DNA from 3 places in the Comamonas sp. GB3 AK4-5 genome. Region 2 is predicted to be linked to each of the others. Evidence: riboswitches for the same ligand, from Rfam matches in the RefSeq annotation. Region 2 holds a riboswitch; each other region holds the start of a gene.
The links. Region 2 has a riboswitch for cobalamin ahead of ACA027_RS17640 (TonB-dependent receptor). Riboswitches for the same ligand answer to the same signal wherever they lie in the genome.
Positions count from the first base shown of each region.

Region 1: linked by a shared signal. The riboswitch ahead of ACA027_RS15010 (TonB-dependent receptor domain-containing protein) and the one ahead of ACA027_RS17640 (TonB-dependent receptor) in region 2 are both predicted to bind cobalamin.
Region 3: linked by a shared signal. The riboswitch ahead of ACA027_RS16210 (TonB-dependent receptor domain-containing protein) and the one ahead of ACA027_RS17640 (TonB-dependent receptor) in region 2 are both predicted to bind cobalamin.

Region 1 is NZ_CP166730.1:3,311,535-3,322,047, reverse strand. Features, by position in the region: gene ACA027_RS15030 (HD-GYP domain-containing protein) at 1-282, shown strand, start outside; gene ACA027_RS15025 (EAL domain-containing protein) at 279-2,786, shown strand; gene ACA027_RS15020 (cell division protein ZapA) at 2,978-3,397, opposite strand; gene ACA027_RS15015 (DUF904 domain-containing protein) at 3,394-3,609, opposite strand; cobalamin riboswitch at 3,798-4,038, shown strand; gene ACA027_RS15010 (TonB-dependent receptor domain-containing protein) at 4,108-5,967, shown strand; gene ACA027_RS15005 (cobyrinate a,c-diamide synthase) at 6,018-7,457, shown strand; gene ACA027_RS15000 (bifunctional adenosylcobinamide kinase/adenosylcobinamide-phosphate guanylyltransferase) at 7,475-8,074, shown strand; gene ACA027_RS14995 (ABC transporter substrate-binding protein) at 8,071-9,096, shown strand; gene ACA027_RS14990 (FecCD family ABC transporter permease) at 9,096-10,124, shown strand; gene ACA027_RS14985 (ABC transporter ATP-binding protein) at 10,154-10,513, shown strand, end outside.
Region 2 is NZ_CP166730.1:3,927,343-3,937,855, forward strand. Features, by position in the region: gene cobN (cobaltochelatase subunit CobN) at 1-2,032, opposite strand, end outside; gene cobW (cobalamin biosynthesis protein CobW) at 2,229-3,275, opposite strand; gene ACA027_RS17630 (cobalamin biosynthesis protein CbiX) at 3,279-4,190, opposite strand; gene ACA027_RS17635 (ABC transporter substrate-binding protein) at 4,187-5,203, opposite strand; gene ACA027_RS17640 (TonB-dependent receptor) at 5,236-7,377, opposite strand; cobalamin riboswitch at 7,518-7,788, opposite strand; gene ACA027_RS17645 (ABC transporter ATP-binding protein) at 7,874-8,662, opposite strand; gene ACA027_RS17650 (FecCD family ABC transporter permease) at 8,659-9,741, opposite strand; gene ACA027_RS17655 (ABC transporter substrate-binding protein) at 9,738-10,513, opposite strand, start outside.
Region 3 is NZ_CP166730.1:3,585,831-3,596,343, reverse strand. Features, by position in the region: gene ACA027_RS16260 (IS1182 family transposase) at 1-21, shown strand, start outside; gene ACA027_RS16255 (hypothetical protein) at 266-568, opposite strand; gene ACA027_RS16250 (LysR family transcriptional regulator) at 910-1,848, opposite strand; gene ACA027_RS16245 (DMT family transporter) at 1,935-2,876, shown strand; gene ACA027_RS16240 (LrgB family protein) at 3,416-4,144, opposite strand; gene ACA027_RS16235 (CidA/LrgA family protein) at 4,141-4,515, opposite strand; partial or broken gene ACA027_RS16230 (sodium:proline symporter) at 4,983-5,480, shown strand; gene ACA027_RS16225 (hypothetical protein) at 5,554-5,742, opposite strand; gene ACA027_RS16220 (methyl-accepting chemotaxis protein) at 5,989-7,614, shown strand; gene ACA027_RS16215 (bacteriohemerythrin) at 7,618-8,154, shown strand; cobalamin riboswitch at 8,361-8,590, shown strand; gene ACA027_RS16210 (TonB-dependent receptor domain-containing protein) at 8,655-10,513, shown strand, end outside.

The DNA.
Region 1 (10,513 bases), 620 kb from region 2:
GGCTCGGTGGTGCAACTGAGCGATGAGCGCTACGGCATGGTGGTGGCGGTGGACAGCGCGCAGCCACTCAAGCCACAGGTGCTGCTGTACCAGGCCGATGTGGCGCAAGACGATGCACAGCCCGTGGCCTTGGCGCAGCTGCCCGGGGTGGTGATCAAGCGCAGCCTGCGGCCATCGCAGCTGCCGCGCGAGGTGCTGGACTATCTCCTTCCGCGCAAACGTGTGTGCTATTTCTTCGAGCGGGCCGTTCCGTTGCTGGTTCAGCAAGGGGAGGTGTCATGAGCACGCATCCTCTGCAGGCTTGGTGCCAGGCCTTTGACTGGATGAGTGAGGCGGTCTGGGTGGTTGCGCCCTCATCGCTGACGGTGGTGTATGCCAATCGCGCGGCCCAGCAACTGGTGGGCCTGCCCCGCGAGCAGCTGCAGGGCTGCCATGTGCGCGATCTGGCGGCAGCGCCGCAGGATGTCTACCGCTGGAACGACCTGGCCGATATTGCCCAGGGGCAGGTCACCTACACCCAGGTGCTGCATGCCAGCGGCCGGGTGATACCGGTGGAGCAATGCATTCGCCAGATTCAGGATGCCCATGGCGCAGGCTGGCTGATCTGGACCTTGATGGACCGCAGCGAGCAGGACGCCACGGAGCGCGAGCTGGAAAGCCTGCTGGCTGAGTTGCGCGCCACGCTGGACTCTGCTGCGGACGGCATGCTGGTGTGTAGCGCGGACGGACAGATTCGGGCCTTCAACCACAAGCTGGCGGAAATCTGGGCCATGCCCAACGCATTGCTGCTGCAGCGCAATGACAGTGCCGTGCTGGCTTTTCTGCGCAGCCAGGTGCAGCAGCCCAAGGCATACGATCAATTGCTCGAGCAGTTGGGGCAGCAGCCACAGCTGCACACATGCGACGCGCTGCAGCTGCTGGATGGGCGCGTGGTGGAGCGGCGCAGTGTGCCCCTGCTGCGCCACGGTGTGCCGGCAGGGCGTATTTTTTCCTTTCGCGACATCACGCAGGCCACCGAAATTCAAAACGGGTTGCGGGTTGCAGCCCAGGTCTTCGAGAGCAGTCTGGATGCCATCTTCATCGCGGATGCGAAAGGTGCCATTGTCAAGACCAACCCGGCTTGCACACAGCTTTTGGGAGCAGGCTTTCCAGAAGGGACGCGCGCTACAGAGCTTTTCGACTACTGCGAGCAGGGTTGGCAGGAAGAGGTGGCACGTGCCTGGGGTGATGTGGGCTACTGGGAGGGCAACCGTACCTTGCAGCGGGCCAATGGCAGCCTGTGTGCCGTGCGCCTGTCCTGGGTGGCTTCGCGGGACGAGCATGGAAAGCTGCAGCAAAGCGTGGGCTTTATGCGCGACCTCACCCAGCAGCAGGCCGCGCAGCAGCAGATCGAGCAACTGGCTTTCAGCGACGCCCTGACCGGGCTGCCCAACCGCCTGTTTCTGGGGCAGCATGTCGAGCGGGCCATTGCCGAGTCGCCCGAGAGCAGCTTTGCGGTTCTGTTCCTGGACCTGGACAGGTTCAAGATCATTAACGACTCACTGGGTCACCAGTTCGGGGACCGCGTGCTGAAGCTGGTGGCGCAGCGCCTGCAATCCTGTTTGCGCCCGCACGACGTGCTGTGCCGGCTGGGGGGTGATGAGTTCGTTCTCTACCTGCACCACTGCCAAATGCCCAATTCGGAGCGCGTGGCCAAGCGCATCCAGGACGTGATGCGTGAGCCCTTTGGCTTGGATGGACTGGGGTTCTCGGTGCAGTGCAGCATCGGCATGGCCCAGTATCCCGACCATGGTCGCAGTCTGGATGAGCTGGTCAAGCAGGCCGATACGGCCATGTACCGCGTCAAGGCCAATGGCAAGGGCAATTACGGCTTTTACGAGCCCGCCATGTCCACCGGTCTGCTGGGGCGCATGCAAATGGAGCATGCCCTGCGTCAGGCGCTCAGTCATGAGGCATTGCGCGTGGTCTATCAGCCCCAGGTGGAAATGGCCACGGGCCGCATCGTGGCCTGCGAAGCCCTGCTGCGCTGGACCGATCCGCAACTGGGCGTGGTGTCACCCGCAGTATTCATCCCCCTGGCGGAAGAGTCGGGCTTTATCGTCAAGATGGGCGCCTGGGTGCTGGAGCAGTCCATTCGCGAGGCTGCGCGCTGGCTCAAGCAGGGCGTTGCCATCCAGATTTCGGTGAATGTCTCTTCGCTGGAGCTGCTGCAGCCAGACTTCGCCGTGCGCGTGTCTGGTTTGTTGAGCACCTACAGCCTGCCGGCCTGCTGGCTGGAGCTGGAGTTGACCGAATCCGTGCTGCTGCAAAAAGAGCCGGTGATCGTCCAATGCATAGAGCAGTTGGCGGCACTGGGCGTGCAACTGGTGATCGATGATTTCGGCACGGGCTATTCCAATCTGGCCTATCTCAAGCGCATGCCCATCAGCAAGCTGAAAGTGGACCAGTCGTTTGTGCGCGGCCTGCCGCAAGATGCCAGCGACAAAGCCATTGTGGAAGCCGTGGTCAGCCTGGGACGGGCGCTGGACGTGGAAATCGTGGCCGAGGGCGTGGAAACCCAGGCGCAGCGCGAGATGCTGCAGAGCATGGGCTGCGGTTTTTACCAGGGCTTTTTGTGTGCACCAGGCGTTGAAAGCGCCACGGTGCTGGCCATGCTGCGGGCGCAGACGGCGGGAATGGATGTGGGGGATATGCGGACCGGAGCGACAGCCTCTGCCGATTCGCCGGCGCTGCCTGGGAAGGCGGGGCGAAAGGTGTCTGCAAAAACCGCTACGCCGTCATCCTGAACCGGGGGTTCAGGTGGGCGAGGGCAACCAAGCATTGGGTTCATCTAACGCGAGACGATCACGCTTGCCTGGCAATGTACCAAGCCCGTGCTCAGGGAGCATTGGTTCAAGGAAATATAAAGCGCAGCGGCCTTGCAGACAGCGTTATTTTACTGCGCTTCTGGCCGCAGTGCCGACAATCCCCAAAGCCGTTACAGCAGTTGGCTTTCTACATCCAGTGCGGCTTCCATGCGTGCAATCAGATGCTGGGCCTGCAGCAGCTCCAGCTCACGCTGTGCCAGCAGTGCCTGCAGCTCCGTCATCAGCGCCGGCGTGTCCTCGTCGCTGTGGGTGGTCTCGGTGGCCGGCAGGGCGGTTGGCGTGCTTTCGAGGTTGAGGTCCAGCTCTTGCTCCAATGCCTGCACCCGCTCGCTCAGGGCTGCATTTTCAAAGGCCAGATTCACGGCCACCAGCACGCCCACACGCTCGCGCGAGCGGACTTTGCCAGTGTTGCGTATGCGTTCCATCTCCGCGTCAACGCGGTCGACGGCAGCCAGCAGCGGGGCTTCTTGGCCATCGGGGCAGGTCAGCAGATAGTCTTGCTGCAGGATGCGTGCTTCGATCTGGCTCATGATCCCTCTTGGTTGACGGGCAAGCGTGCAATCAGGGCGTCGACACGGGAGCGTGCCGCGTGCAGGCGCGAACGCAGCGAATCGCGCTCCTGCGTCAGGGCGGCGACTTGTTCGGCCAACAGGGTATTGGTGCGTTGGAGCTCCGCATGCCGCACCAGCAGGCGATCAACACGCTCTGCCAGCGGCTCGATCAGGGAAGGCTGTGAGGTCATGGACATAGAGGGTAGCGATTGTAGGCTTTCGCGCCTGCAACAAGTTGGAATTTCCTATGCCAGACCTTGCTGTTCGGCGTTCCAGGCGCATAAATGCGGTGTCCGCCTACAAGTTCTGAAGAGGGCTTGCGCGTAGTCCCCGTTTGCAGCCCATTCCCCTGCTTGTGGGGCGTGGGCTCCGGCACTCTTTAGAATCGCACCCTGTTGGTGCTCGTCGCGCGGTTCACGCGTGGCAGTTCAACGGGAAGCAGGACGGCGACGTGGGCCCCCCACATGCCCAGCCTGCGCTGCCCCCGCAACGGTGAGTCCTAGGTGCATATGCTGCACCCCCGCCATTCAACACAGCCACTGCATGCCTTGAACAAGCATGTGGGAAGGCGATGGTGTGGAGGACCAGCCCGGATACCGGCCAACACAGGTGTGCCCGCTTTGGCAGGGCATGTGGTTGCCCACTGCTGGCGGGGAGGCTGGCGCGGGCGGACTTTTCTGATTTCTCCAATGAGTTCGTTTTCTCAGCAGTGCGCGGGCGCTGCTTCGTCGCTGGCCGCGCATGCCGCCAGCGTGGCCGTGGGGCTGACGGCACTGGCTGCAGCAACGGTGCATGCCGCCAATCTGGATGATGTAGTGGTGTCGGCCACGCGCAGCGAGCAACGCCTGGCCGATGTGGTGGCGGACATCACGGTGGTGGACCGTGATCAGCTGGACCAGCAGGCTGGCCGCTCCCTGGAAGATGTAATGGCCAAGTTGCCCGGCGTGCAGATCACCCGCAATGGTGGTCCAGGATCCGACACCAGTCTGTACCTGCGGGGCGCCAGCAAGCAGCACACGGCGGTGTACATCGATGGGATTCGGGTGGATGGACAAAACGGCTCGGGTGGCGCGCAGTGGGAATCCTTGCCCGTTGATTTGATAGACCGTATCGAAGTGCTGCGCGGTGCTGCTGGTGCTGTGTATGGCTCGGACGCCCTGGCGGGGGTAGTGCAGATTTTCACCAAACGTGGCGAAGATGGAGTGCATCCTTTCATTGGGGTTGGCGCCGGTACCTACGGCAGCAGCAAGGGCGAGGCCGGCCTCAGCGGTGCGCATGGTGCCGTGGATTACGCACTGGGCGTTTCTTATGCGACAAGCAAGGGCTTTGACTCCAAGACCAATGGGGTGCACAACGAAGACCGTGATGGCTACACCCGCAAATCCGCCAATGCGCGCGTGGGTCTGCAGCTGAGCAAGGTTCACCGCTTGGATCTGACGGCGCTGACCAGTAAATCCGATGCGGGCTATGACGCCACCAAATCAATCCAGGACGATCGGGCGATCCGTGAGTTCGATGCCTATGGCTTGACATGGGCGGCCCAGTGGACAGAGGGCTACCGCACACGTCTGTCCGTGAGCGAGTCCACCAACCGCTACCAGACCACGGGCACCAGCCTTTATGAGGCGGAAACCCGGCTGCGCACCTTGCTGTTGCAAAACGAATGGAAACTGGGGCAGGGGACGCTGAGCCTGGCGCTGGAGCGGCGTGAAGATGCGCTGGAGAACACAGGGCTGAAAAACACCAACCGCAAGGAACGCGATCAGACAGGCATCGCCGTAGGCTATGGCGCCAAATATGGCAACCATACCGTGCAGCTCAATGCCCGCAGTGACGATGACAGTGACTTTGGTCGCAAGAACACGGGCGGCATTGGTTATGGCTGGGATTTCGCCCCCCAGTGGCGGGCTACGGCTTCCGCCTCGACCGGCTTTCGTGTGCCCAGCTTGTACCAGCGTTTCTCGGCCTATGGCGACTCTACATTGGCGCCTGAAGAGAGCTTGAACAAGGAAATCGGCCTGCGCTGGGCGCAGCAGGGCAATCACCTGGGCATCACGCTCTACCACAACAAGCTCAAGAACCTGGTGTCCTACCAAAAGGGGCTGGGCAGTTGCGGCATGCCGTCCTGTTATGTGAATGTGGATCGCGCCTTGCTGCAGGGCATTACCATCGCTGGCGCCTATCGCACCGGCATGCTGAAGTGGTATGGCTCGGTGGATTTTCAAAACCCCAAGAACGAAGAGACTGGCAAGCTGCTGGAGCGCCGCTCACGCCGCTTTGCCACCCTGGGCGTGGATGCTGCTGTGCAAGGCTGGACCCTGGGAGCCGAAATGCAGGCGGCCAGCCGCCGCTATAACGGCAAGGATGACAAGGTGATGACGCTGGCCGGCTACACCTTGTTCAACCTGTCCGCGTCCCGGCAAATCGCCAGGGACTTCACGCTCACCGCGCGCGTCGACAACCTGATGGACAAGGACTACACCTTGGCCCAGGACTACGCCACGCCGGGCCGCACCTTCTGGGTGGGCCTCAAGTGGATGCCCCACTAGGGCCATACGGATGCCCGAACAGCCCACCTGCAATGCCTGAGAAAGTTCGCATGCCACACACGACCTCTGCTTCTGCCCCAGTCCACCACTGCGTAGCCCTGCTGATTGCCGCACCGGCCTCCGGCCAGGGCAAGACCACCGTCACGGCGGCCCTGGCGCGCTGGCATACCCGACAGGGCCGCCGGGTGCGCGTGTTCAAGTGCGGGCCGGACTTTCTCGATCCCTATTGGCACCAGTTGGCCAGTGGCGCGCCCGTGCACAACCTGGACGGCTGGATGGTGGGCATGGACGAGGTCCGCGCCCGCCTGCACGCGGCGGCCGGCGAGGCCGATGTCATCCTCATCGAAGGCGTGATGGGCTTGTTCGATGGCAGCCCCACAGCAGCCGATCTGGCCGAGCAGCTGGGCATACCGGTGTTGCTGGTGGTCGATGCCTCGGCCATGGCCGGCAGCTTTGGTGCCCTGGTGCTGGGCATGCAGCAATACCAGACGGGTGTGCCCTGGGCCGGCGTGCTGGCCAACCGCGTGGCCAGCACCATGCATGCGCATATGCTGCAGACCAGCTTGCGCACGCCCGCGCTGTGGCTGGGCGCCTTGCCACCCCTGGGCCAGGGCAAGAATGGGCCATTGCTGCCCGAGCGTCATCTGGGCCTGGTGGCCGCGCACGAGCTGCCCGATGCCATGGCCCGCCTGAACACTGCGGCAGACCAATTGGCAGAGACCCCGCTGGGTCAAATGGGCTGGGAAGACTGGCTGCGCTTTAGCGTGGAGTTTCCAGCCCCGACCGCCGCCCTGGAGGCGCCCCAGCCCTGGTTGCGGGGCCGCACCATTGCCGTGGCCAGCGATGCCGCTTTCAGCTTTATCTACCCGGCCAATCTGGATTGTCTGGTAGCCATGGGGGCCAATCTGGCGTTCTTCTCGCCGTTGGCAGGTGAAGGCCTACCGCCCTGCGATGCGCTATGGCTGCCCGGTGGCTACCCCGAGCTGCATGCGGCTGCACTGGCGGCCAACCGCAGCCTGCAGGCCGATCTGCAAGCCCATGTGGCGGCGGGTAAGCCCGTGTGGGCCGAATGCGGCGGCATGCTGGCGCTGGGCCAGCAGATGAGCGATGTGGATGGCCAGGCCCAGCCGCTGTGGGGCATCCTGCCTGGCACTGGCCAAATGCAAAACAAATTGGCCGGTCTGGGCATGCAGCAATGCGTGTTGCAAGGCGGCGTGCTGCGCGGCCACACCTTTCACTATTCGCGCTTTGATTGCACGGCCACCGAAGTGGCGCGCACCAGCCGGGCGCGCCAGAAGGCAGAGGCCGGCAAGGGCGAGGCCGTCTACCAACATGGCAGCGTGCATGCCAGCTATTTTCACGCCTGGTTTGCTTCGCACCCGCGTGCCGTGGCTGCGCTGTTCGGCGCCGAGCCGTTGCGCTGGGGTGATGCAGGCGATGCAGCAGGCGAAGAGGGCGCTGTCGCAAGCGTCGCACACGCACTTTCATAATGCAGCCCGTGCACACCATGAGCCCCACCCTATCCAAGCCCACAGCGCCCTGGCAGGAGCTGATTTTGGGCGGCCAGAAAAGCGGCAAGACCCGTCGTGCCGAGCAGGCCGCGCGCGACTGGATGGACGCCGCGCCCAGCCGCCAGGCTGTCTATCTGGCCACCGGCCAGGCCTGGGACGATGAAATGCGCGCCCGTATTGCCCGCCACCAGGTCGAGCGCGCCGAGCGCGTGCCCGGTATGCAAACGGTGGAAGCGCCACGGCTGCTGGCCCAGGCCTTGCAGACCCATAGCAGCCCGCAGTGCCTAGTGGTGGTGGACTGCCTGACGCTGTGGCTGACCCACTGGATGATGCCAATGGAGGATGCCGTGTCTTCCGCATCCAATCAGGCTGCAGCGCAGGACTGGAGCGCGCAGCGTGCTCTCTTTCTGGAAGTTCTCCCGCGCTGCCCCGGCCCCGTGGTGGTGGTGGGCAATGAAATTGGTTTGGGCGTGATCCCCTTGGGCCGCGAAGTGCGAGCCTTTGTGGATGCGCTCGGTGTCTTGAACCAGGATGTGGCCCGTACATGCAGCCGCGCCACCTTGATGGCAGCGGGCCTACCGCTGTGCTTGAAATGAGCTTTCAACTCCTTGTTTTTGCGCTGCGGCGCACGGCCTTGGCCGCGCTGCTGCTGGGCACGGCCTTGGCCGCGCTGCTGCTGGGCACTGCCATGGCGGCCCAGTCTGCTGCGGCACAAGCCCAGCCTGCGCTGTCGGCTGCCCAGCGTGCGGCTGCCATTCCGGTGTTGGCCGAGTCGGCCCGGCTGGCGCCCCAGCCCATCACGGATGACCGTGGCAAGACCATCAAGCTGGCCAAGCCACCGCAGCGCATTGTCAGCCTGCTGCCTTCGCTGACCGAAAGCACCTGCGCCTTGGGCCTGTGTGACCGGCTGGTGGGGGTGGATCGCTATTCCGACTGGCCGGCATCGATCAAAAAGCTGCCCGTGGTGGGCGGCGGGCTGGACCCCAGCGTGGAATCGGTGGTGGCGCTCAAGCCCGATCTGGTGCTGCTGTCCCATTCCTCGAAAGCGGCGGAGCGGCTGGAGGCCCTGGGTCTGCCTGTGGCCGCGCTGGACATGAAGTCGCAGGCCGGTGTGCACCGGGTGCTGGGTCAGTTGGGCCAGTTGCTGGGCGTGGCGCCCGAGCAAGGTGCCGAGCGCGTGTGGCGCGCGCTGCAGGCCGGTGTGGCCGATGCGGCACAGCGCATTCCGGCAGAGGTCAAGCACAGCCGGGTGTATTTTGAAGTGAGCCGTGGCCCCTATGCGGCCGGGCCGCAGTCCTTCATCGGCGAGACATTGACCCTGCTGGGCGTGGACAACGTGGTGCCCGCCGACCTGGGCCCATTCCCGCGCCTGAGCCCCGAATTCTTGCTGCGTGCCCAGCCCGATGTGATCTTGCTGGGCAACCGCAGCATGCAGGCGGCCACGGCCTATCCGGGTTGGAACAGCCTCAAAGCCATCAAGGGCGGGCATTTGTGTGTCTTCAATGACCAACAGTCCTTCACCATTGTGCGGCCCGGACCGCGCATGGCCGAGGCCGCGCATTTGATCGCCCAGTGCCTGATAGACAAGGCCCCGCGCAAGGCGCAGGGAGGGCGGTAATGGCGGCCACCGATCTGGATCGCTCACCGGGCCTGCGCCGCAGTGCCTTGCTGGCCTGGCTGCTGGCCGTGTTGACACTGCTGTTTCTGGCCGTGGGTGCCAGCGTGGGCAGCACCGGCTGGGAAAGCGTGCTGCGCATGCGCGACGACGCCACGTCCTGGCAGATCGTGATGGACATCCGCTTGCCGCGCTCCATGGGGGCCTGGTTGGCCGGTGCACTGCTGGGCCTGGCGGGCGCGGTGGCACAAGGCCTTTTTCGCAACCCGCTGGCCGACCCGTATTTGCTGGGCAGCGCCTCGGGCGCCTCGCTGGGCAGCGCCCTGGGCCTGGTGCTGATGGGCTCGTCCCTCACCAGCCTGAGCCTGGTCTACCGCCTGGGTATGACGGGCATGGCCTTTGCCGGTGCGGCCTGCGCCGTGGGCCTTACCGTGGTGCTGGCGCGCAATGTGCAAAACACGCTGCGCCTGCTGCTGGCCGGGGTGATTGTGGGCGTGGTGCTGGGCGCCGTGCGTGATCTGCTGGAGCTGCGCCACCCCGATATTTTGCAGGCCATGCAGGCCTTTACCCTGGGCACCTCGGCCTTTGTGGGCTGGGAAAGCTGTGCGTTGATGGCGGCCGTGCTGCTGCTGTGCGCGCTGGCCACCTGGGTCTGCTCCCGCGTGCTCGATGGCCTGAGCCTGGGCGAGGCCACGGCCACCAGCCTGGGTCTGCCGCTGACCCAGCTGCGCTATGGCCTGGTGGCCGTGTTGGCGCTGGCCACCGGCACTTCGGTGGCGCAAACCGGTTTGATTGCCTTTGTGGGCCTGGCCGCACCGCATCTGGTGCGCAGCCTGGTGCGGGTAGGCCATGGCCGCAGCACGCTGCTGGCGGCGGCCATGGGTGGTGTGCTGCTGCTGGCGGCCGATATTTTGGCGCGCTGGCTGGTCGCCCCGCAGGAGCTGCCCGTGGGCGTGCTCACCGCGGCCCTGGGCGGCAGCTATCTGCTGTGGCGCATGCACCGCAGCACCGGCATCGGAGGGCGGCGATGAGCAGGGTAAAAACTCCCGAATCTATAGCTATGCAAGCGCATGGCATTTGCGCCAGCGTGCATTCCACCCCCATATTGCATGGGCTGTCCGTGCAGTTCGCACAAGGGCGCTGGACCAGCATCGTCGGCCCCAATGGCGCGGGCAAGTCCAGCCTGCTCAAGGTGCTGGGTGGCCTGTGGCCGGCCTCGCATCTGCAAGGCCGGGTGGAGCTGCTGGGCCGGCCGCTTGCGGCCTGGCCGCGCAAGCAAAGAGCCCAGACCCTGGCCTGGCTGGGCCAGGGCGAAGTGGTGACCGAAGACCTGACCGTGCTGGACGTGGCCCTGCTGGGCCGCTTGCCCCACCAGGCCTGGCTGGCGGCGCCCAGCAGCGAAGACCATGCCGTGGTAGAG
Region 2 (10,513 bases):
GCTCCAGAATCTGGCGGCGCAGCATGGTGGCGCGGCGCTGGTCCACCAGCAGGGCCTCGTAGTACTCGTCCACCAGCCGCTCCAGCTCCTGCATAGGGCCGTGGTTTTCAGCGCGCGTGAGCGGCGGCATCAGGTGGTCGATGATCACGGCCTGGCTGCGGCGCTTGGCCTGCGCACCCTCGCCGGGGTCATTGACGATAAAGGGATAGACATGGGGCAGCGGCCCCAGGATGGCATCGGGCCAGCATTGGCTGGACAGGGCCAGGCTTTTGCCCGGCAGCCATTCCAGATTGCCATGCTTGCCCACATGGACCATGGCGTCCACACCAAAGCTGTCGCGCAGCCAGAAGTAGAACGCCAGGTAATGGTGGGGCGGCACCAGCTCGGCGTCGTGGTAACTGGCGTAGTCGTTCTTGCCATCCAGCGCGCGTGTGGGCTGTATGCCCACAAACACATGACCCAGCTGCAGCCCCGCCACCATGAACCAGCCCTGGCGCAGCATGGGGTCTTGCTCGGGCGCGCCCCATTGGGCCTCCAATGCCGTGCGCATGGCCTCGGGCAGCTGCTGCAGGCGCTGGCGGTAGGCCGCCAGCGAATAGCCCTGGCGGGCCGGGCGCAACGCCCATTGTTTGGGGTCGTTGGCAATGCCTTGCTGCAGCTGCTCCATCAGCGCCAGGCCGCTGGTGGGGCGCGCTGCGGCATCGCCCAGGTTCCAGCCATCGCGCTCCAGCTGGGCCAGCAGCTGCATCACGGATTCGGGCGTATCCAGGCCCACGCCGCTGCCCATGCGGGCCTCGCTGCCGGGGTAGTTGGCCAGCACCAGGGCCACACGCTTGGCTGCGGCCGGCTTGCTGCGCAGCAGGCACCAGCGGGCCGCCAGCTCGGCAATCCATTGCACGCGGTCGGGCTCGGCCTGGTAGGCCACAACATCGGTCTGGGTCAGCTCGCAACGGTGCACCAGGCCTTTGAAACTCATGGCCCGGGTCATGATGCGGCCGTCCATTTCGGGCAGCACCACCTGCATGGCGATATCGCGCGGGCGCAGGCCCTGGGTGTCGGCCAGCCAGTCCTCGCGGTTGCTGCCGCTGGCAATCACCTGCAGCACGGGAATATCGCCGGCCAGGGTGTCGATCTCGCCCCCCGTCACGCCTGCGGCCCGAGCGTGTTCGCCCAGGGCCGCAAAAGCCGTGGTGTTGAGGATGAGCTGCACCTGGTGGGCGGTGCACAGCGTGCGCAGCGTTTGCAGGCACAGCCCGTCCTTGAGCGACTCCAGCGCCAGCGGCAGCGGGTTCAGGCCCTGGGCCAGCAAGGCCTGGGCCATGGCATCGAAGGCCTCGGTGTTGGCCGCCAGCAGATGCGAGCGATAGAACACCAGCATCACCACGGGTGCGCCCGGCGTCCAGCGGGACTGCAGATCGTCCAGGCCGGGAAGATGCGTGGCGCCGCCTTGTACCCCGCCTTGCACCCAATCCAGCGGCACATGCACGGCCACCGGCGGCAGCAGGCGCACGGGCGCCCCCTCTACCGCCCTGCCCAGGCCCCAGGCCGCGGCCATGCGCAAGAATTCGCGCGCATTGCCCAGGCCGCCCGCACGCAGGTATTGCCACAGCGCCCGGCTTTGCTCGGGCGCCAGCGTGCCCCTGGCCAACAGCTCGGCGTCTTCCTGGCTGTCGCCCGAGAACAGCGCCAGCTTCTGGCCTTTTTGCAGGGCAAGCTTGCGCAGCTGCTCTATGCCATAAGGCCAGCCCGACTCGGCGCCCAGGTGGTCGACGATGACGGTCTTGGCGTGCTGCAAGACCTCGTCGATGTACAGATCCAGCGAGGCGTTCTGGCGCAGATGCAGCAGATTCGCCAGGCGCAGCGAAGGAGCGTCAGGCTCGGCCTGCTGCCAGATACGGTAGGCATCGGCCAGCAGGGACAGCGTGGTGTCGGCCGAACTCAGCACCACGATCTCGGCCGGGGTCTGATCGAGGCGGTTGATGATGCTGTCGTCTTCGACAAAGCCACCGGGGCGGGTGCTGAGCAGGTGCATGCTTCAATAATAAGAGCTGTTGATGCTCTAGGGATAAGCGTTAGAGGCCGATTTTCCTTGTGAGGGCACGAGGCTCCCCCTCACCCCTGCCCTCTCCCGCAAGCGGGAGAGGGGGCGCAGACAGCGTGGTTTTTCTCCCTCGCCCGCCTGGGCGGGAGAGGGTTGGGGTGAGGGTGGAGGGATGCGTCACCAGGCTTCAAGCCGCAGCGTGCGCCAACTCCTGCTGCAGCACCTCGGCATTCAAACCCTTGCCAATAAACACCAGACGCGTTGCGGCCTTCTCATCCTCACGCCAGGCGCGGTCGAAGTAAGCGTCAAAGCGGCGGCCCACGCCCTGCACCAGCAGACGCATCTTCTTGCCCGGCAGGGCCACAAAGCCCTTGACGCGCAGCACCGCGTGCTTTTGCACAATGGCTTGCAGCGCCTGCATCAAACGGTCGCGGTCCACGGCGCCCAGGTCGATGAACAGCGAGTCGAATTCATCGTGGTCATGGTCTTCGTCATGGTCGTGGTTGGAGTGGCGCGCATCGATATGCAGCTCGGCCGCACGCTGCTGGCCCAGCAACACCGACAGGGGCACGCTGCCCTGCACGGCTTCGATCATCTTCACCTCGGCCGGCACCTCTTCGGCCACCAAGGCGCGCACCTGGGCCAGTTGCTCGGGCGTGACCAAGTCGGCCTTGGACAGCACCACCAGGTCGGCGGCCGAGAGCTGGTCTTCAAACAGCTCGTGCAGGCTGGCGTCATGGTCGAGGTTGGGATCGTCCTTGCGCTGGACGTCCACGGCATGGGGGTCATGGGCAAACTGGCCGGCGGCAGTGGCGGGGGTATCGACCACGGTGACCACGGAATCCACGGTGAACACGCTGGCAATCTCGGGCCACTGGAAGGCCTGAACCAGGGGCTTGGGCAGGGCCAGACCGCTGGTTTCGATCAGCAGCACATCGATGTCCGCGCGGCGCTCGGCCAGGGCCTTCATCACCGGGAAGAACTCCTCCTGCACCGTGCAGCACATGCAGCCATTGGCCAGCTCATAGATCTGCCCTGCCTGGCCCCCCTCTTCTGCGCAGCCTATGGCGCAGGTCTTGAGGATTTCGCCATCAATGCCCAGCTCGCCAAACTCGTTGACGATGACGGCCACACGCAGACCCTTGGCCTGCTCCAGGATATGGCGCATCAGCGTGGTCTTGCCGCTGCCGAGAAAGCCGGTGACGATGGTGGCGGGGATTTTGGTGGTTTGCATGGATCAAGCTCCTGAAGAGGTTTCGCGAGGAATCGGGGAAAGCGGTGGGGAAGATGTGGCGGATGCGGGATCGGTTTCTGTAGGCTGACCCGGCAGGCCATGCACACACAGCCTGCCATCAACCTCACCGTGCAGCACATGGCGGCTGAGCACGGTCTGCATCTCGCCTGCGTCGGTGATGGGCCCATACCAGGCGCCTTGGGGGTAGACAATCATCAGCGGGCCGTGGTTGCAGGGGTATTGGCAGCTGGTCTGCAGCAGCATGAGGCGCTTTTTGAGCTGTGGATTCTCGCGCACCACGCGCGCCAAATCCGGCCACAGCTGCACCGCCCCCTTGGCCGCACAGCGCGGCCCCATGCACCACAGCACATGGTGGCTGTGCTCCGGCACGCTGGACCAGCCCTTGGGGTCATGCTCCCAGGCATCGTCGCCCACCACGGCGGGCACATCGGCCGTATCGGGTGCAGACAGCAGCTGCCGCACCGTGCCTGCCAGCGTCTCGGCCAATTGGGGGGCCTCGGGCAGCGGGGGCGCAAAAATCAGCCTTGGGGTGCTTTCATGTTCACCACGCCCGACACGTCCAGCGCGCCAGCGCATGATGAGCTTGTGCATCCAGCGGCGCAGTGCGGGCTCGTCGGGCACCATGACCGGCACGATGACCACGGTGTGCGCGGCCTGGCAGGCGTCCAGGGCCTCGGGCAAGGCCGGCTGGTAACGGTCCACAAAGGCAGGCTGCACCACGATCTGCGTCCAGGTCGGCTCCATGCCCTGTGCCTGCATACCGGCCTGCAAGCTGGCATGCACATGCTCTGCCAGCAGCGCCAACTCGGCCTCGCTGGCGGCATAGACCGCACCACGTCCGAGCAGGATGACGGCCAGCGAATTCGAATGCGGAGGAGAGAGGACGGTGTTCAACGCTCGGCCTCCTGGTTGAAGTGCACAGCGTTGACGGTGATCTGCCGCTCGGGATGCAGCGCGGCCGCCAGCCGCTGCGCCGTCTCCACATTGCGCGGACCGGGCGTGGCCTCGGCATAGCTCATCACAAAAAAGCGGCGATGGCGAATCGCACTCACCGCTTCCAGCTCTTTTTTCTGCAGCAAAAAGTCAATCTTTCCCTGTGCATTGGGTGTGCCGTAGTCCACGATGATGATCCACTCGGGGTTGCGGTCGATCACATCTTCCCAGTTGCCCTTGGGCCAGTTATTGGCCAGGTCGGCAAAGATGTTGCTGGCGCCGGCCTCATCCATCATGGCCTGGGGCATGCCAAAGCGGCCCACGGTGGTGGGGAGTTTCTCGCCGCTGTCAAAGACAAAGACGCGGGGGCGCTGCGCCACACCCTGCATCTGCTGCCTCAGCTGCTGCAGCGCTGCGCGCAGCGGCGCCATGCGCGCCTCGGCCTGCGGCCGGATGCCAAAGATGCTGGCCACGTTCTCCATGTCCTGAAAGCCATCGTCCAACGCCACGCGCTCGCGCTGCTGTACGCGAATGCAGGACTCGGACAGCACATAGGACGCCACACCATGCTCGGCCAGGCGCTCGGGGGTGACGCCGCCCGGGCGAAAGCCGTAGCCCCAGCCGGCAAAAACAAAGTCGGCGTTCACGCCCAGCAGGCTCTCCATATTCATGCCCTGGGCCGACAGATTGGGCACCCGTTCCAGCCAAGGCGAGAGCTGTGGGCTGATGGTTTTTTGCGACGAGATACCGCCATAGCCTGCCAGCTTCTCGCCCAAACCAAGGAACAGAAACATCTCTGCAATATTCACATCATGTGTGACGGCGCGCTGGGGCACGCGGTCATAGCGTGCGGGCTGGCCGCACACATCGATGACCACGGGAGGATCATGCCGCTGAACATGGGCCTGCTCGCCTGCAGGCTGCTGCGCCTGCTGCTCGCCGCACCCGGCTGCGAGTACAGCCAGGGGCAGCATGCAGGCTTGAAACCAAAATCTGCGCATGCCCATCAGAAACGCAGCTGCGCCATCAGCTCCACGCTGCGGCTGGTGCCCAGAATCCACTGGGTGTTGTAGGCCGAGGTGGCATAAACGCGGTTGGTGAGGTTGCGACCAATCAGACTCAGCGTGGTCTTGGGGTTCACATTCCAGCTCACCACCGCATCCACCAGGGTGTAGGCAGGCAGGCGCTTGGCATCGCTGTTGGCGTTGTCGCCAAAGCGCTGGCCCACATGGCGCAGGCCCAGCGAGGTGCGCCAATCACCCATGCGGTAATGGCCCCACAAATTGGCCGTGACCTTGGGCACATTGGAGGGACGGTTGCCGGCGCGGTTGGCGCCTCCTGCCTCGATCAACTCGTCAAATTTGGCGCGGGTATAGGCCGCATTGGCTTCCAGGCGGAAGGCCGGGGTCACATTGAAGGCACCCGCCAGTTCCAGCCCATTCGAGGACTGCTTGCCGCCCTGAATCGACAGGGCCGAATTGTTCGGGTCGCGCGTGATGATGTCGTTCTTGGTGATCTGGAACAGCGCCGCCGTCCATTCACCACGGCCTGCTGCCAGTTGCTGCTTGAAGCCCAGCTCCTGCTGGCGGCCCTTGCTCAGCGTAAAGCCCGTCTGCGACTCTGCAAGAGACAACAGGCTGGTGACAGGATCATGCCCAGTGCTCATTTGCGCATAGACGCTGGACGCTTCGTCCAGCTTATAGGTCGCACCCAGACGCCATGAGGTGCCGTTCAAGTCTTTGTCAAAACCCGTATTGGCAGGCAAGTTCCGGCGCGAGAACTCATACCAGTCGCGCCGTATGCCGCCCATGAGCAGCCATTGCGCATTGATCTTCCAGGCATCTTCTATGAACAGCGCGTTCTGGCGCAGCGTAGAGTCCATGCGCGGCGTATAGGCGTTGGCGCTGATCCAGGAGCCCGGCACGGGATCGAACGCCGACACATTGGAAGTGCCGGTGTACGGCGAGTTGTTGCTGTTGCGGAAGTTGGTGTGAGACACATCCCAGCCCAGTGCCACCTGGTGGGCGCCGGCCTTCCAGTCCAACGCCATGCGATTGCCGTTTTGCTGCAGCGCATGACCAATCTCCAGATAGTCCGAGCGCGCCACCGTCCCTGCCAAGGGATCGTACTTATAAGCTTCAATGTTCTTCCAATGCCGGTCAGAACTGAAGTGGTAAAGCTCGTTGCGCAGGCTCAGTGCTTCATTGACCTGCCAACTGGCCTTGGCCTTGAAGCGCCGGTCACGGTAGTGAATATCGCTGTCCTCGGAGTTATAGCCCTGGTCCTTCAGCTCCCGCGCCAGGCGGCCATCCACCACCGGGGTGCCGTAGTAACGCGAAGGTGCCTGGCTGCTGATATCGGCCGTCAAATCGAAGGTGAGATCGCTGCGTGGCTGCCAGCGCAACGCACTCATCAGCTTGGCGCTCTTGCTGTCGTCAAAGGGGCGCGAACCATCGCTGCTGGCGCCATAGGCATCCACACGGTAGCTCAGGGTGTCGCTGATGGCACCGGTGCTGCCCACACCCACACGGGCCGTGCCGTGGTTGCCGCCGGTGAGCATGAGCTCGGTGGAGCGCTCGCGGCTGGGTTGCTTGCGGATGGCATTGACCGTGGCGCCCATGGTACCGCTGCCATACATCAACGAGGCCGGGCCGCGCAGCACCTCCAGGCGCTCATAGCCCCAGGTGTCCGAGGGATAGTTGATCGTGCCCGAGCCCACGCCCAGCATGATGCCGTCCTCGGCCACACCCACCGAATTCACGCCGGCAAAGCCACGACTGGAAAACGACAGCCCGCCATTGCCCGGCGAGCCAGCAGCCGTCAGGCCCACGGTGCGGGTCACCGCATCTACCGTGCCCCGGTCGGCGCGTTCTTCCATTTGCTCGGCCGACACGCCGCTGACACTGGCGGGCAGGTCCAGCACACGCACATCCACATGCGAGGCCGATGTGGCAGGACGGTTGGTGTCCAGGGCCGCTTCGACCTGGCGGGCCTCCTGCACCGTCACCTCGGGCAGAGCTTGCTGGGCCAGCACGGCTGCTGGCCACAGCAGCGCCAGTTGCAGCGCTGCGCTGCCGGTGCAAAGGGAAAAAGGAGGGGCCTTGCCGGAGAACGTAGAAGCGGCGAGAAGAGTTTGTGTATTGCGCATTTCAAAAAAGGCTGGAACCGCCTGATGGGAAAGCTGCGCAGACAAAGGCTTCGCCGGGGACGGCAATGCGCTCTGGAATTCCGGCCGCCATCCGCACCCCGCAGACAGTTATAGCAAGCGCCAGTCGCTGGGCGACGGCGCGCTGTGGCGTTTCTACAGGCCGGTCTCCGGGCTCACAGGCAGCGCATCACTGCGCCTTCTCACTCCGCCTTCCCGGGTGGCTCGCACACATGTTTTTGTGAGCAAACCGGCCCAGTGGCCGCAAGCGCGTGAAGCGACTTGCATGGGGTGTTTTCCTGCATACCGTTGCGGGGGCAGCCAAGGCATGGCGGTCTCAGAACATGTTCTCAAACCGGACCTTGTTCCCGTTTCACTTGCTGCAAAGCAAGCACCTGCTAAAACAACGTGTCCCTAAGGGCACGGGGCAGGAGTCTATCAGCCGATCCCGCGACCTGCCGGGGCAACCGTTGCGGGCCGAGGTCATTACCAGGGCCGGTTACAGCAGCGCTTGCGGCACATACTCGATCAAGAGCTTGCCCGTGCGCGGGCTGGTGCTGACCAGAGCGCGCACGCCGTAGACCTGGGCAATGGTGTCCGCCGTCAGCACCTGGGCTGGTGTGCCCTGGGCCACCAGGGCGCCGCCTTGCAACAGGTAAAGGCGGTCGCAGTAGTGTGCTGCCATCTGCAGCTCGTGCAGCGCGGCCAGCGTGGTCAGGCCCAGGCTGCGTATCAGATTCATCAGCTCGAACTGGTGGCGCACATCCAGGTGGTTGGTGGGCTCGTCCAGCACCAGCATGGGAGCCTGCTGGGCCAGGGCGCGGGCCATGAGCACGCGCTGCTTTTCTCCGCCGGAAAGCGTGGAAAACATGCGTTGGGCGAGGCTCTGCGCGTCCACGCGCTGCAAGGCCTGCGCGACGATGTCCAAATCCTCTTGGCTGTCGCGCGCCCATGCGGCCTGGTGGGGGATACGGCCCATCAACACCACGTCCTGCACGCTGAGGGCGAACTCGCTGCCGTTCTCCTGGGCCAGCACGGCCATGGCGCGCGCATTCTCGCGGGCACTGCTGCGCCAGACATCACGCCCCTCTAGCAGCACGCTGCCACTGGCAGGCTGGAGGATGCGGTAGATCATGCGCAGCAACGTGGATTTGCCACTGCCGTTGGGGCCCAGCAGACCCACAAACTCACCCCGGCCCACATGCAGGCTGACATCGCGCACGATATGGGCCGCCGCCGCCTGCCAGTGCAGGCCCTGGGCCTGCAGTTGCATGTCTAACTCGCTCATAGGCCCAGACCTTTGCTGCTGTTTTTGCGGCACAGCATCCAGACAAAAAATGGGCCCCCCAGCAGCGAGGTGATGACGCCCACCGGCACCTCGGCCGGCGCAAAGCTGATGCGCGAAACAACATCCACCCAGACCAGAAAGATGGCACCCAGCAGCGCTGCCACGGGCAGCACGCGCCGGTGCTCGGCACCCACCAGCATGCGGGTGATGTGGGGCACCATCAGGCCGACAAAACCGATGGGGCCGGTGAGCGCCACCAGCACACCGGTGACCATGGAGACCAACACAAACAGCCAGCGCCGCGTGCGCGTGGTGTCCACACCCAGCGTGGCCGCGCTTTCCTCGCCGGCCAGCAAGGCATTGAGAGCGCGCGCCTGCCCCAGCAACAAACCCATGCCCAGCAGCAGCAGGGCCGCAGGCAGGCCCAGATCATCCCAGCGTGTGCCGGCCAGGCTGCCCAAAGTCCATGTCAACACGGAGTTGGCGAGCTCGCGCTGGCCCGAGGTCAGCACCATCAGGCTGGTAACGCCGCCCAGGCAATAGGCCACGGCCACCCCGCCCAGAATCAGGCGCGAAGCCAGCAACTGCCCCTGGACATGGGCCAGCAGATAGACCGCCGTACAAGCCGTCAGCGCACCCGCAAAAGCCCCCAGTGGCAAGGCCAGATCGCCCGCAAACGCCAGCACGCCGAAGGCCAGCACAGCGACCGCCCCCACCGAGGCGCCCGAAGACACGCCCAGCAAATAGGGATCGGCCAGCGGGTTGCGCACCATGGCCTGCATGGCCACGCCCACCAGGGCCAGGCCGGCCCCAGCCAGGGCCGCCAGCAGCACGCGCGGCAGCCGTATGCGCCAGACGATTTGGTATTGGGACAGACTCCAGTCACCGGGCGGCAGCTCCAGGCCCAGCCGCAGCCCCAGCTCCTGGGCAGCGATATGCCAGGCCTGCTGCGGCGCGATGCGCACAGGGCCCAGGGTGATGGCCAGCGTCAGCGACAAGGCCAGCAGAGCCAGCAGGGCCAACAGCCAGTAGCGCAGGCGGCGGCGCTGCAGCGCGAAGTGCAAGCTGCTCATACTCATGGCTGCGCCACCCGCTCAGGGTGCAAGGCCTGGGCGATGCGGCGCACGGCCTGCACATTGCGAGGACCGGGCGTGGCCTCGGCAAAGTCCAGCAGCACAAAGCGCTGCTCGCGTATGGCCTTGAGATGGGAGAGCTCGGGCTTGCGCAGCAGAAATTCTTTTTTGCCCCCGGGCGTGGGCCTGTCGTTGTCGACGATGACGATCCAGTCCGGATCGCGGTCAACCACATCCTCCCAGTTGCCGCGCATCCAGCTGCTGCCCAGATCGTCAAAGATGTTGCTGCCGCCTGCAGCCTCGATCATGGCCTGGGGCATGGCGTAGCGGCCTGTGGTCACGGGAATGTCGGTGCCGCTGTCAAACACAAACACCTTGGGCCACTGCGTAATGCCTTGCAGGGCCTGGGCCAGGACCCGCAGCTCGGCGCGCTGCCCATCGACCAGATCCTGGGCACGCTCGGCAATGCCGAAGATACGGCCCAGGTTGAGCAGGTCGTCAAACGTGTCCTCCAGCGATACGCGCTCGCGCTGGATCTTGCGTATGCAGGATTCACTGAGCACGTAGCTGGCAATGCCCAGCTCGGCCAGGCTGGCAGGCGTGATCTGGCCTTCGCGAAAGCCATAGGACCAGCCGCTGAAGACAAAATCCGGCTGGGCATGGATCAGTGTTTCCAGGTTCATGTCCTGGCTGGACAGATCGGGGACCTGGGCCAGCTGGGCACGCATCTCCGGCGGCAGCCGACTCAGGTCACGCAGGCCCCCATAGCCCACCAGGC
Region 3 (10,513 bases), 340 kb from region 2:
ATGCGTCTGGTAGGCAGGTGAGCCCTTTTAAAGGGTGAAATTGGAGTCAGAAACGGCGTTGGATGCCCGATTGGGAGGGGACAGGTCGTTCTTGAGGGAAAAAATCTTCAACACCACGAAATGCAAGAGCTTGTTGACCCATTGGCTGAGATGCCGGTGAAGTTTTTGAGTTTCCACACAGCCTCGACCCCAAGCAGCCTGTCGATGCTCATGGAGTCAGCGTCCGGAGGCAGCCACTCAATGCAACTTTCAGAGAACAATGAACTTAGACCTCATTCTTCCCCGAGAGAAGGCTCTTGCGGATGAGAACGTCTCCAAGCGGCTGGTCAGGCCATTTCCGCCATTGCCTTGGCTTCGTTGATCGAACGGAGTTCTCAACTTCATCCAGTTGATTAACGTCTTGGGCCACAACGGCCTTTGCCAGCGCTGAGTCTTGGGCACGACGTTCAGATCGAATGTCGAGAGCTTTGGCAAGAGGAATGTTCTTACGTGAGGATTTATTGTTTTCGCCGTACGTGTTCCGTCGATCTTTCGCGTAGCTGAGCTGTTTTTTCTGCTGGGGTGTCATAAAAATTTGTGCTCAAAGTTAGGTTCGCATTGCAATAACGACACTGGCGCTTACAGCAAGCCTACCCGAAAACGGCCCCTGGTTTTCGACAGCTCCTGGCCGAATGCCGAAGTCCATAAAACCCCGGTTTGGTCAGAATTTTCACGGGCAAGATTTTCTCCGACACGACGCAGTTTTCACCCATGGCAAGCAGCTCTGTCTCTCCATGGCAGCACCTGGAAATGAGTGCCCTAAAACTCACTTCACACTAAAACGGCACTTCATGCAGACAGGGCGTGCACCAGCAGCTCCTGAAATCAGCATCATCCGATGTGGCCGCACCACTGCGTGGCAGCCCGCATTCAGTCGTCACCCCGGGCCAGGTGGTCAATCAACGCCCGCACCTTCAGTGGCAGATGGCGTGTGGGTGGGTAGAGCGCGTAGGCCGTGCGCGTGGCATAGGGGCCGGCCAGTTGCCAGCCAGGAAACAGCTGCACCAGCCGGCCCTGGGTCAGGGCTTCGCGCGCGGCAAAGTCGACCACGATGCCCACGCCCTGGTGGCGCAGGGCCAGGGCCAGAATGCCCACGCTGCTGCTGATGGACAGCGGCGCATGCACGCGCAACTCCACCGGGGTTTGGGGCATTGCCTGCCCGGCCGCGTCTTGCGGTTCCCAGCACAGCTGGTTCTGAAACTCGCCATAGCCCAGGGTGATGCAGGGCTGGTTGGCCAGGTCGCCGGGGTGTTCCAGCGGCGCAGGCAGCAGGCGCAAGCATTCGGGCGAGGCCACGGCGATATAGCGCACCTGGCACAGGGCCCGCGCCACCATGCCGGGCGGCAGCTGTGCCGCCGTGGTGAGGCGTATGCCCAGGTCCAGGCCTTCTTCCGTCAGGTCCACCATGCGGTCCGTCAGCTGGACCGACAGCTCCACCTCCGGCCAGCGTGTGCGAAAGGCAGGCAGCTGCGGTGCCAGCCAGGTCTCGCCAAACACCTCGGGCGCCGTCATCCTCACCCTGCCGCGCGGGGTGTCGCCATAGTGGCCGGCGGTGGCGTGCACCTCACGCGCCAGCTGGGCCATACGGGCGCAGCCGACATAGACCTCGGCGCCCAGCTCGGTCAGCGAGACGGAGCGGGTGGTGCGGTGCAGCAGCTTGGCGCCCCAATGTGCCTCCAGCCGGCCCACGCTGCGGCTGACGGCCGAGGTGGTCAGCTCCAGCCGGCGTGCGGCGGCGGCAAAACCACGCAGCTCCACCACGGTGGCAAACACCAGCATCTCGGGCACCAGGGCGTGTTCGTTGCGCATAAACCGCTTTACTGTTGAATGGCGTGCAATAGTAAATTGAATAGCGATGAATTGATGCGCTGCGCGCAATGAACGACGCTAGGGGCATGACGACATTGCATTCCCATGACGCTGCAGACCGCAGCACCGCTTTACCTCCATCCATGCCGGTAGCCGCGGCCTCACCGCCAGCCCTCCAAGGCGGTAGCTGGCGCATGGTGCTGGCCATGGCACTGTCCGGCACCATCGGTTTGTTGGTGGTGGAAAGTGGGCTGCCTGCGCTGTGGGTGGTGTGGCTGCGCTGCCTGCTGGGAGGGTTGGGCCTGGCGGTCTGGGTGGTGTGTGCACGCCAGTGGGTGGCGCCCACGCGCCGAGAATGGGGCTGGCTGGGCCTGGGCGGGGTGGCCCTGGTGTGCAACTGGATCGCCTTGTTCAGCGCCTATGGCTACAGCAGCATTGCCGTGGCCACTGTGGTCTATCACGTGCAGCCCTTTGTGCTGCTGGTGCTGGCGGCGCTGTTTCTGGGGCAGGCCTTGCCGCTGCGCCGCCTGCCCTGGCTGGGCCTGGCCCTGCTGGGCGTGGCGCTGAGCAGCGGCCTGGAGGGCGGCCAGACTGCTAGCACCACCTGGCCCGGAGTGGCCCTGGCGCTGCTGGCCGCCAGCCTGTATGCGGTGGCCACGCTGCTCACCCAGCGCCTGCAGCGCATTCCTGCGGCACAAATTGCCATGCTGCAAATGGGCCTGGGTGCGCTGGTGCTGGCAGGGCCGGTGTGGCTTTGGGGCGGGGCGCCGGTGTTCAACGCCCGGGCCTGGACGGCGGTGCTGGTGCTGGGCCTGGTGCACACGGCCTGCATGTACACGCTGATGTATGCCGCTTTCCAGCGCCTGCCGGCCCAGGCCATTGCCGGCCTGTCCTTTATCTACCCGGCCATGGCCTTGCTGGTGGACCTGCTGTGGTTTGGCACCTGGCCCACGACTGCGCAATGGCTGGGCATGGCCCTGATCCTGGGCGCAGTCTGGGGCTGGCGGCGCAGGGCTGGGCAAAACTAGAAAAAACAGGCTGGAGCGGAGAGTAGATAAGCTTTAGCAGCTCCTGTTCTGGGAGCGAAGCGACTGACGATGGTTGGCCGGAGCGGGCCAGAGAAGACGAGAGGGCGCCGGATCGCCCTCCGCAACGCCCAGACAGCGCTTCAGGCGCGGCGTCTCGCCCGCAGACAGTGAAGAGCGTGCTTACGATCTCCTCGCGGCGCGCCAGTGTCTTTGCGGGATGGGATACAAGGCGCGATACCGCAGCAATAGCCGCGCTATTGCGAGGATTCGCAACGACGTAGACCGCCCGCAAAGGCACTGGCCCGAAGGGTTGGAGCGAAATCGGGCGATTTCTTCGCGCTGAAGCTTGCTTGCACACGGGTGCAAGCTGCGCCTCATCACTTCGAACTCATCCCGATTGCGCTCCAACGCGCCTGCGTAGAGACCGTAAGCATGCTCTTAATACGGCAAGGGCGAGCAACAAAGCATGAAGCGCTGTATGGGCGCCTCGAAACGATTCACCCACCAAGTCGAAGACTTGGCAAAGAACAAAAGAGGATTTACAGCAAAGCCATCAGCAGCGGCATGGCGACGGCGGTGGCCACACCGTTGAGCCCCATGGCCAGGGCTGAAAAGGCGCCGGCCGTGGGGTGGATCTGAATGCTGCGGGCCGTGCCTATGGCGTGGGCCGTCAAGCCCAGGGCAAAGCCTTCCACGGCGGGGTCGGTGCAGTGCAGGCGGCGCAGCAGCCAGGGCGCCAGAATGGTGCCGGCAATGCCGGTGATGGCCACGGCCACGGCGGCCAACGAGGGCAGGCCGCCAAAGCGCTCCGCCAGCGGCAGGGCGATGGGGATGGTGGCCGACTTGGGCGCCAGCGAGACGATGCTTTCCATCGATCCCCCGAGCACCCAGGCAATGCCCACGGCCGACAGCAGGGCCACGATGCAGCCCACCGTCAGCGAGACGGCAATCGGCCGCCACAGCCGGCGAATGCGCGCGCGCTGGGCATACAGCGGCAGGGCCAGGGCCACGGTGGCCGGGCCCACCAGCAGGCTGAGCCAAGCCGTGCCCTGCTGGTAGATGGCATAGGGCGTGCCGGTGAGCAGCAGCACGCAGACAATCACCGGCACGGCGGTGAACACGGGAATCAGCCAGGGCTGCTGGCCGCTGCGCTTGTACAGCCAGACGGCGGCCAGATAGCAGGCAATGGTCAGAATCAGCCAGGGCAGGGGGCCGGCCTGCATGCTGACCAGGGTGCGGTTCAGGCTGAGGTAAAGGGCCTCGTTCATGCCTGGTCCTCCGCGGCATTGCCGTGGCGGGCGCGTTCGCGGCCCATCATCCATTTGAAGGTCAGAGCGGTGGCGGCCAGCGTGAGCAAGGCGCCCAGCACGCAAGAAGCCACAAAGGGCAGCCATTCGCGCGAGAGGCGGTCAAAGTGCAGTATCACCCCGGCGATGGTGGGAATGAACAGCAGCATCATGTTTTGCAGCAGGAAATGGCCGGTCTGCTCCAGCCAGGCCGGCAGCGTGTTCTTCCACAGCAGGGCCAGCAAGAGCAGCAAGGTGCCGGCCAGGGCACCGGGAAACGGCAGCGCCAGGGCGGTGACCAGCATCTGGCCCAGCCACTGAAAAACGAAAAGCACCAGCAAGGCCTGCAACATGCGCTCCACACTCCATCCAGAAGAACAATCGGTACGGCGGCGAGCATCTGTTGAGAGCCCATGGCCGCGCAGGCGTGCAGTCTAGGCGTGATGGCGGCGGCAGGCTGGGCGAGCCCGCAAGCCTGTGCGCCCTGCCTGCTTTCTGGGCAGCTTAATAAGGGTTCAATAAAATCAATTGCTTACATCTGCTTTGCACGCGGCGGGAACGACTTGTCCACAGGGTTGTGCAAGCAAGCTGTGGGGAAGACTCAGGGTAAATGCCTAGATTTTTAGGTATGGGAAGCTTTCGGCGGCCTGTGTGTCGGGTGCAGGTGAGTGCCCACATGGCGGTGCGGGCCGCAGCAGCGGGTGGCCAGGCCGGGCTGCGCCGGGGCGGTTGGCGCAGGCAACTAGAATGCCCGGTTTCGCCCGTGCCATGCACCAGCGCTGTCTGTAGCGCTCGGGCTGCAACCAGTGTGGCCGGCATCTTGCTGGCTGCGGTGATGAGCACCCTGTCCTGCCAGCTGCTGGTGTGCTCCAGTGCGTTGACGCAAGACATCTACAAAACCTTTTTGCGCAAGCAGGCCAGCCAGCAAGAGCTGGTCTGGTTCGGCCGGGCCATGGTGTTTGCGGTGGCGGTGGCGGTGGTGGCCATCGCCATTGCCCAGGATCCGGACAGCAAGGTGCTGTCCATGGTCAGCAATGCCTGGGCCGGTTTTGGTGCGGCCTTTGGCCCGCTGGTGCTGCTGTCGCTGCTGTGGCCGCGCATGACGCGCAATGGCGCCTTGGCCGGCATGGTGGTGGGTGCCGTCACCGTGCTGGTGTGGCAGCAATACCAGTGGTTCAAGCTGTATGAGATCGTGCCGGGCTTTGCACTGTCCAGCCTGGCCATTGTGCTGGTGAGCCTGTTGGGCAAGGGCCCCTCTGCACGGGTGCAGGCCATCCACGCCGAAGTGGAGCGCGACATCGCTGCCCACGGCGGATAAGCCAGCGCTTTCGCCGTGTGCCCATGCCCCGCAGGCCTTGCCTGGCGGGGCATTTTTTATGGGCGGGGCGTTGTCAGCGGGTGCGTGAGGCGTTGGCGTCGATGTCGCCAAACACCGTGATGCCGCTGCCCGAGCTGCTGCCCGCATTGGAGGCCATGGTGCCGCCGCAGGCCGTCAGTGCCAGGCACAGGCCAGCGGCCAGGGTGAGGGCGCCACGGCGCAGCCAGCGAAGAGAAATGGGAGAAGCGAATAAAGATTGCATGCCTGCATGGTAGTGCATGCTTACGTGAAGCTTGCAAAGGCTGTGTGGCCGCCGTGGGTGCTGGGGCCTTGCGGGCGTGGCGGCGCAATGGGCTTGCGTGGCCGCTGCGCCTTGGGGGAGGGGAATTCGCGTAAAGCTTGCGGTAAGTCAGGCGTGATAAGTTGTTACTTGGTGTATCAATAGATGTTTGACGCCCGCTGCTAGACAGTGGGGCATTTTTTGGCTTGTTCCCTTCTTCTCTTTTCCATGCCTCTTCCCTCATTCACCGCAGGTGGCAGCCTGCGTATTGGCGCCAAGCTGGGCTTGGCCTTTTTCACCATCAATGTCTTGATGTTCATCATCCTCGTGGTGTCCGTGGTGCGCTTGACCAGCGTGGGCCACACCACGCGCGACATCATCGATGTGGAATGGGTCAAGACCGAAGCGGCCAATACCCTCAGCACCATTGCCCTGGCCAATGCCCGGCGCACGGTGCAGCAGCTGGTCAGCGCGCCGGCCGAGCGTCAGGTCTTGCGTACCGAGATCACACAGGGCCGCGAGCGCTTTGTGGCTGCGTTCAATCTGCTCAATGAGCAGATCAAGCGCCCCGAAGCACGCGATCTGCTGAAAAAGGCCGAGGCCGCGCGCGGCCTGTATGTGGAATCGCAAAAGCGCTTTTACGAGCTGCTGGACGCCGGCCAGGATGATGCGGCCCGCCAGGAGCTGCTGGGCACCACCCTGGTGCAGCTGGGGCAGGTGCAGCAAAACGCCGATGCCCTGGCCGTGATCGAAAAGCAGCTGGTGGTGGATGCCGGCCACAAGGCGGTGGACGACACCCAGTCCGCTCGCCTGTGGGTGGCGGGTATTGGTTTTTCAGCCATGTGGCTGGGCCTGTTCCTGGCCTGGCGCATCACCCGCGCCATCACCCGGCCGCTGGGTGAAGCCGTGCAAGTGGCCCAGGCCGTGGCCGCAGGTGATCTGGGCAGCCGCATCACCGTGCGCAGCCAGGATGAAACCGGTCAGCTGCTGATGGCCTTGCAGACCATGAACCACAGCCTTTCGGACATCGTGGGCGAGGTGCGTAACGGCAGCGATGCGATTGCCACGGCCACCTCGCAAATTGCCACCGGCAACCTGGATTTGTCGGGCCGCACCGAGGAGCAGGCCAGTGCGCTGGAAGAAACCACGGCCGCCATGCAGGAGCTGGCCGGCACCGTGAGCCAGAACTTCGCCAACGGCCGCCAGGCTGCCGAGCTGGCCGAAACCGCCTCCAAGGTCGCCGTGCGCGGTGGCCAGGTGGTGGGCGAAGTGGTGCACACCATGGAAGCCATCAACACCTCGTCGCGCAAGATCGCCGACATCATCGGCATCATTGACGGCATTGCCTTCCAGACCAATATCCTGGCGCTGAACGCCGCCGTGGAAGCGGCCCGCGCAGGCGAGCAGGGCCGGGGCTTTGCCGTGGTGGCCTCCGAGGTGCGCTCCCTGGCCGGCCGCTCAGCCGAGGCCGCCAAGGAAATCAAGGGCCTGATCGACGAGTCGGTCAACAACGTCGGCAACGGCTGCACGCTGGTGGAAAAAGCCGGCAGTACCATGGACGAAATCGTGGTCAGCGTGCGCCGCGTGGCGGACATCATGAACGAGATCAGCGAGGCCAGCGAAGACCAGACCCATGGCATCGAGCAGATCAACCAGGCCATGATGCAGATGGACCAGGTCACCCAGTCCAACGCGGCCCTGGTGGAGGAATCGGCCGCCGCAGCCCAGTCGCTGGAGGCTCAGGCCCAGGCGCTGGTGCAGGCCGTCAGCGTGTTCAAGGGCACGGCAACCACGCTGACCTATGCCCAGCCTGCACTGGCCGCGCGACAGGCGCTGCCGGCACTGGAGGCCTGATCCATGGCTTACTTTGCATGGGCCGATGACATGGTGATCGATGGCGGCCCCATCGACGCAGACCACCGCCTGCTGGTGGAGCTGGTCAACGAGTTGCACACCGCCACCAGCGAAGGCCAGGGCCGGGCTGTGGTGGAAACCATTTTGCACAGGGTGATCGTCAGCACCCAGGAGCATCTGCGCAATGAGGAGCACATCATGGCGCAGATGGGTTTTCCGGATCTGGACAACCACAAGATAGGCCACCAGCATTTCATGGACCAGCTGTGGAGCCTGGAGAAAAAGCTGCAGGCCGGCAGCATCACCGTGGCGGCCCAGCTGTCGAGCGTGCTGCGCGACTGGCTGTCGCTGCATATCCGCCGCAACGACAAGGAGCTGCTGCGCTTTCAACGCCGCCAGGCGCGCGAGCAGGCCCGAAAGAGCGCTGCGGCCCGGGTTGCGGGCAGCAGCACCGCAGCCATCGCCCGGCACGCCCCGGCAGTCCCCGCCCTCAGCGCGGCGCAGCCGCCGGCCTTGCCTGCCAGCAAGCCTCGGGGCTAGGCCTGCGGAGGGATGCATCGGGCCTTTGCCCCGCAAGCGCCTGCAAGCCCTGCAGGCGCTTTTTACATGGGACAGCTTGCGCGGTGCGGGCCCATTTTCTTGCCGGCGGGACGGTGCTCTTTTCTGCCTCCTTGCGAGGCACGGCACAGTGCAAGCGGTGCAGCATGTGAGGGAGCTCTCACACAAGCGGGCTGTAAGCCAGGCTTCGTACAATGCCGGCCTTTGGTGCTCACGGCGCTGTTCTGGCGCTGTGGTTAAACGGGAAACATGGATGCAGGCCTTGCAGCCTGCACAGCATGTACTGCCCCCGCAACAGTGAGCGCACCGGTCGCAAGACCACCCTGTCTCTTTTCCCGCCACTGGAGCCTGGCGCTCTGGGAAGGCCGAGGCAGCGGGTGCGCCAGTCTGGATACCGGCCAAAAGGTTCAGCACCTGTCCGCAGGCGGCTGGTGGTGCAAGCTGCACGGGCGGGGACGCCGGTGCCAACCTTTGATTCATTGATGCAAAACTTCAAGCAATTCTCCGCGGAAGGCCTGTGCGCCCGTGTGCGTTGTCCTCTGGCTGCTGTGGCGGGCGCCGTCATGGCCTTGTGCAGCGCCGGCGTGCTGGCGCAAACCGCTTCGGCGTCGCGACTGTCCGAAACCGTGGTGACGGCCGCACGCATGCCCCAGTCTTTGGAAAGCGTGACGGCCGATATGACCGTGATCGACAGTGCAGAGATTGAACGCTCTGGCGCGGTTGGTGTGGCCGATGTGCTGGCGCGGGTTCCTGGCGTGCAAATCAACCGCAGTGGCGGGCCCGGGCAAGCCACCAGCGTGTATTTGCGCGGCATGAGCAATCAGCATGCCGTGGTGTTTGTGGATGGTGTGCGATTTGGCACGCAGGAAATGCAAGGCGGCGCTGTGTGGGCGACGTTGCCGCTGGCGCAGATCGAACGCATTGAAGTGCTGCGCGGCCCTGCCGCTGCCATTTATGGCTCGGATGCCATGGGTGGTGTGATTCAAATCTTCACCCGCAAAGGCAAGGAAGGTGCGCCCGTGCCCTATGTGGAGCTGGGCTATGGCACCCACAAGAGCAGCAAGGCTGCCGCAGGGATTTCCGGTGGCGTCAATGGCCTGAGCTATGCACTGAATCTGGCGGATGAGCGCAGCGATGGCTGGGATGTGAATCCGGGTAATCAATGGGCGCCCAATCCCGATAAAGACGGATATTCCAACAGCTCGGTGGGGCTGAACCTGGGCTACAAGACCGGCATCCACACTCTGGACGGCAGCTTGCGCTACAACCGTCTCAAGGCCCAATACGATCAAAGCCCCGCGCCATTTGATGATTTCGACATTGTCAAAACCACCACGGCCAGCGTGAAGTGGGCAGCCCAGTGGACGGGCAGCTATCGCAGCGTGGTGCAGCTCTCGCACACCGGCATGGACACCGACCGCCACACCAGCGCCCCGGAATCGGCCGAGGGCCGCAGCGCAGGCCTGCTGTGGCAGAACATCTGGACATTGGGCGGGCACCGCTTCAACGTGGACTATGAGCGTACGGAAGACCGTCTGAAGACAGATTACTCGCTCTCACCTTATTCCTCTCTTGTGAATACAGATAGCAAGCGCGTGCAAAACGCCATTGCCTTGGGCTGGGGCTGGCAAACCGGGGCGCACAGCTTCAATGCCCATATGCGCCACGATGATGTGCGCGACCAGAAGAGCAAGACCACCGGAGGCGTGGGCTATGGGCTGCAGATCAACGACAGCCTGCGCTGGGTGGCTTCGGCAGGCACAGCCTTTCGGACTCCCACGCTGTATGAGCGTTTCACAGGCCAGTCTTCGCCTGATCTTCGCCCGGAAAGCAGCCGTAACATTGAAACCGGCCTGCATTTCGAGCAAGGCCAGAACAAGTTGTCGGCCGTGGTCTACCGCAACAAGATCCGGGACCAGATCACCTATGAATGGAGCGGTTCTGCAGCCTGCAACTGCTATCGCAACTGGGAAAAGGTGGAGCTGACGGGTCTGACACTGTCCGGCTCGACCCGGGTGGCAGGCTGGAATATGGGCGGCTCGCTGGACTTCATGCAGCCCAAGAATCAGGAGAACGACAAGCTGCTGCCTTACCGCTCCAAGCGCATGCTCAAGCTCTATGCAGACACACAGCTGGCCGGTTGGACCCTGGGCAGTGAAGCCCAGCTGTACAGCCAGCGCCAAGTCGATGCCGAGAACACGCAGCAGTTGCCCGGCTATGGTCTGGTGAACTTGTATGCCGAGCGTGCATTGAGCCGGGACTGGCGCTTGCTGGCTCGTCTGAACAATGTGGCAGACAAGGACTATGCCCCCAGCAAGGGCTACGCCAGCGCAGGCCGCAC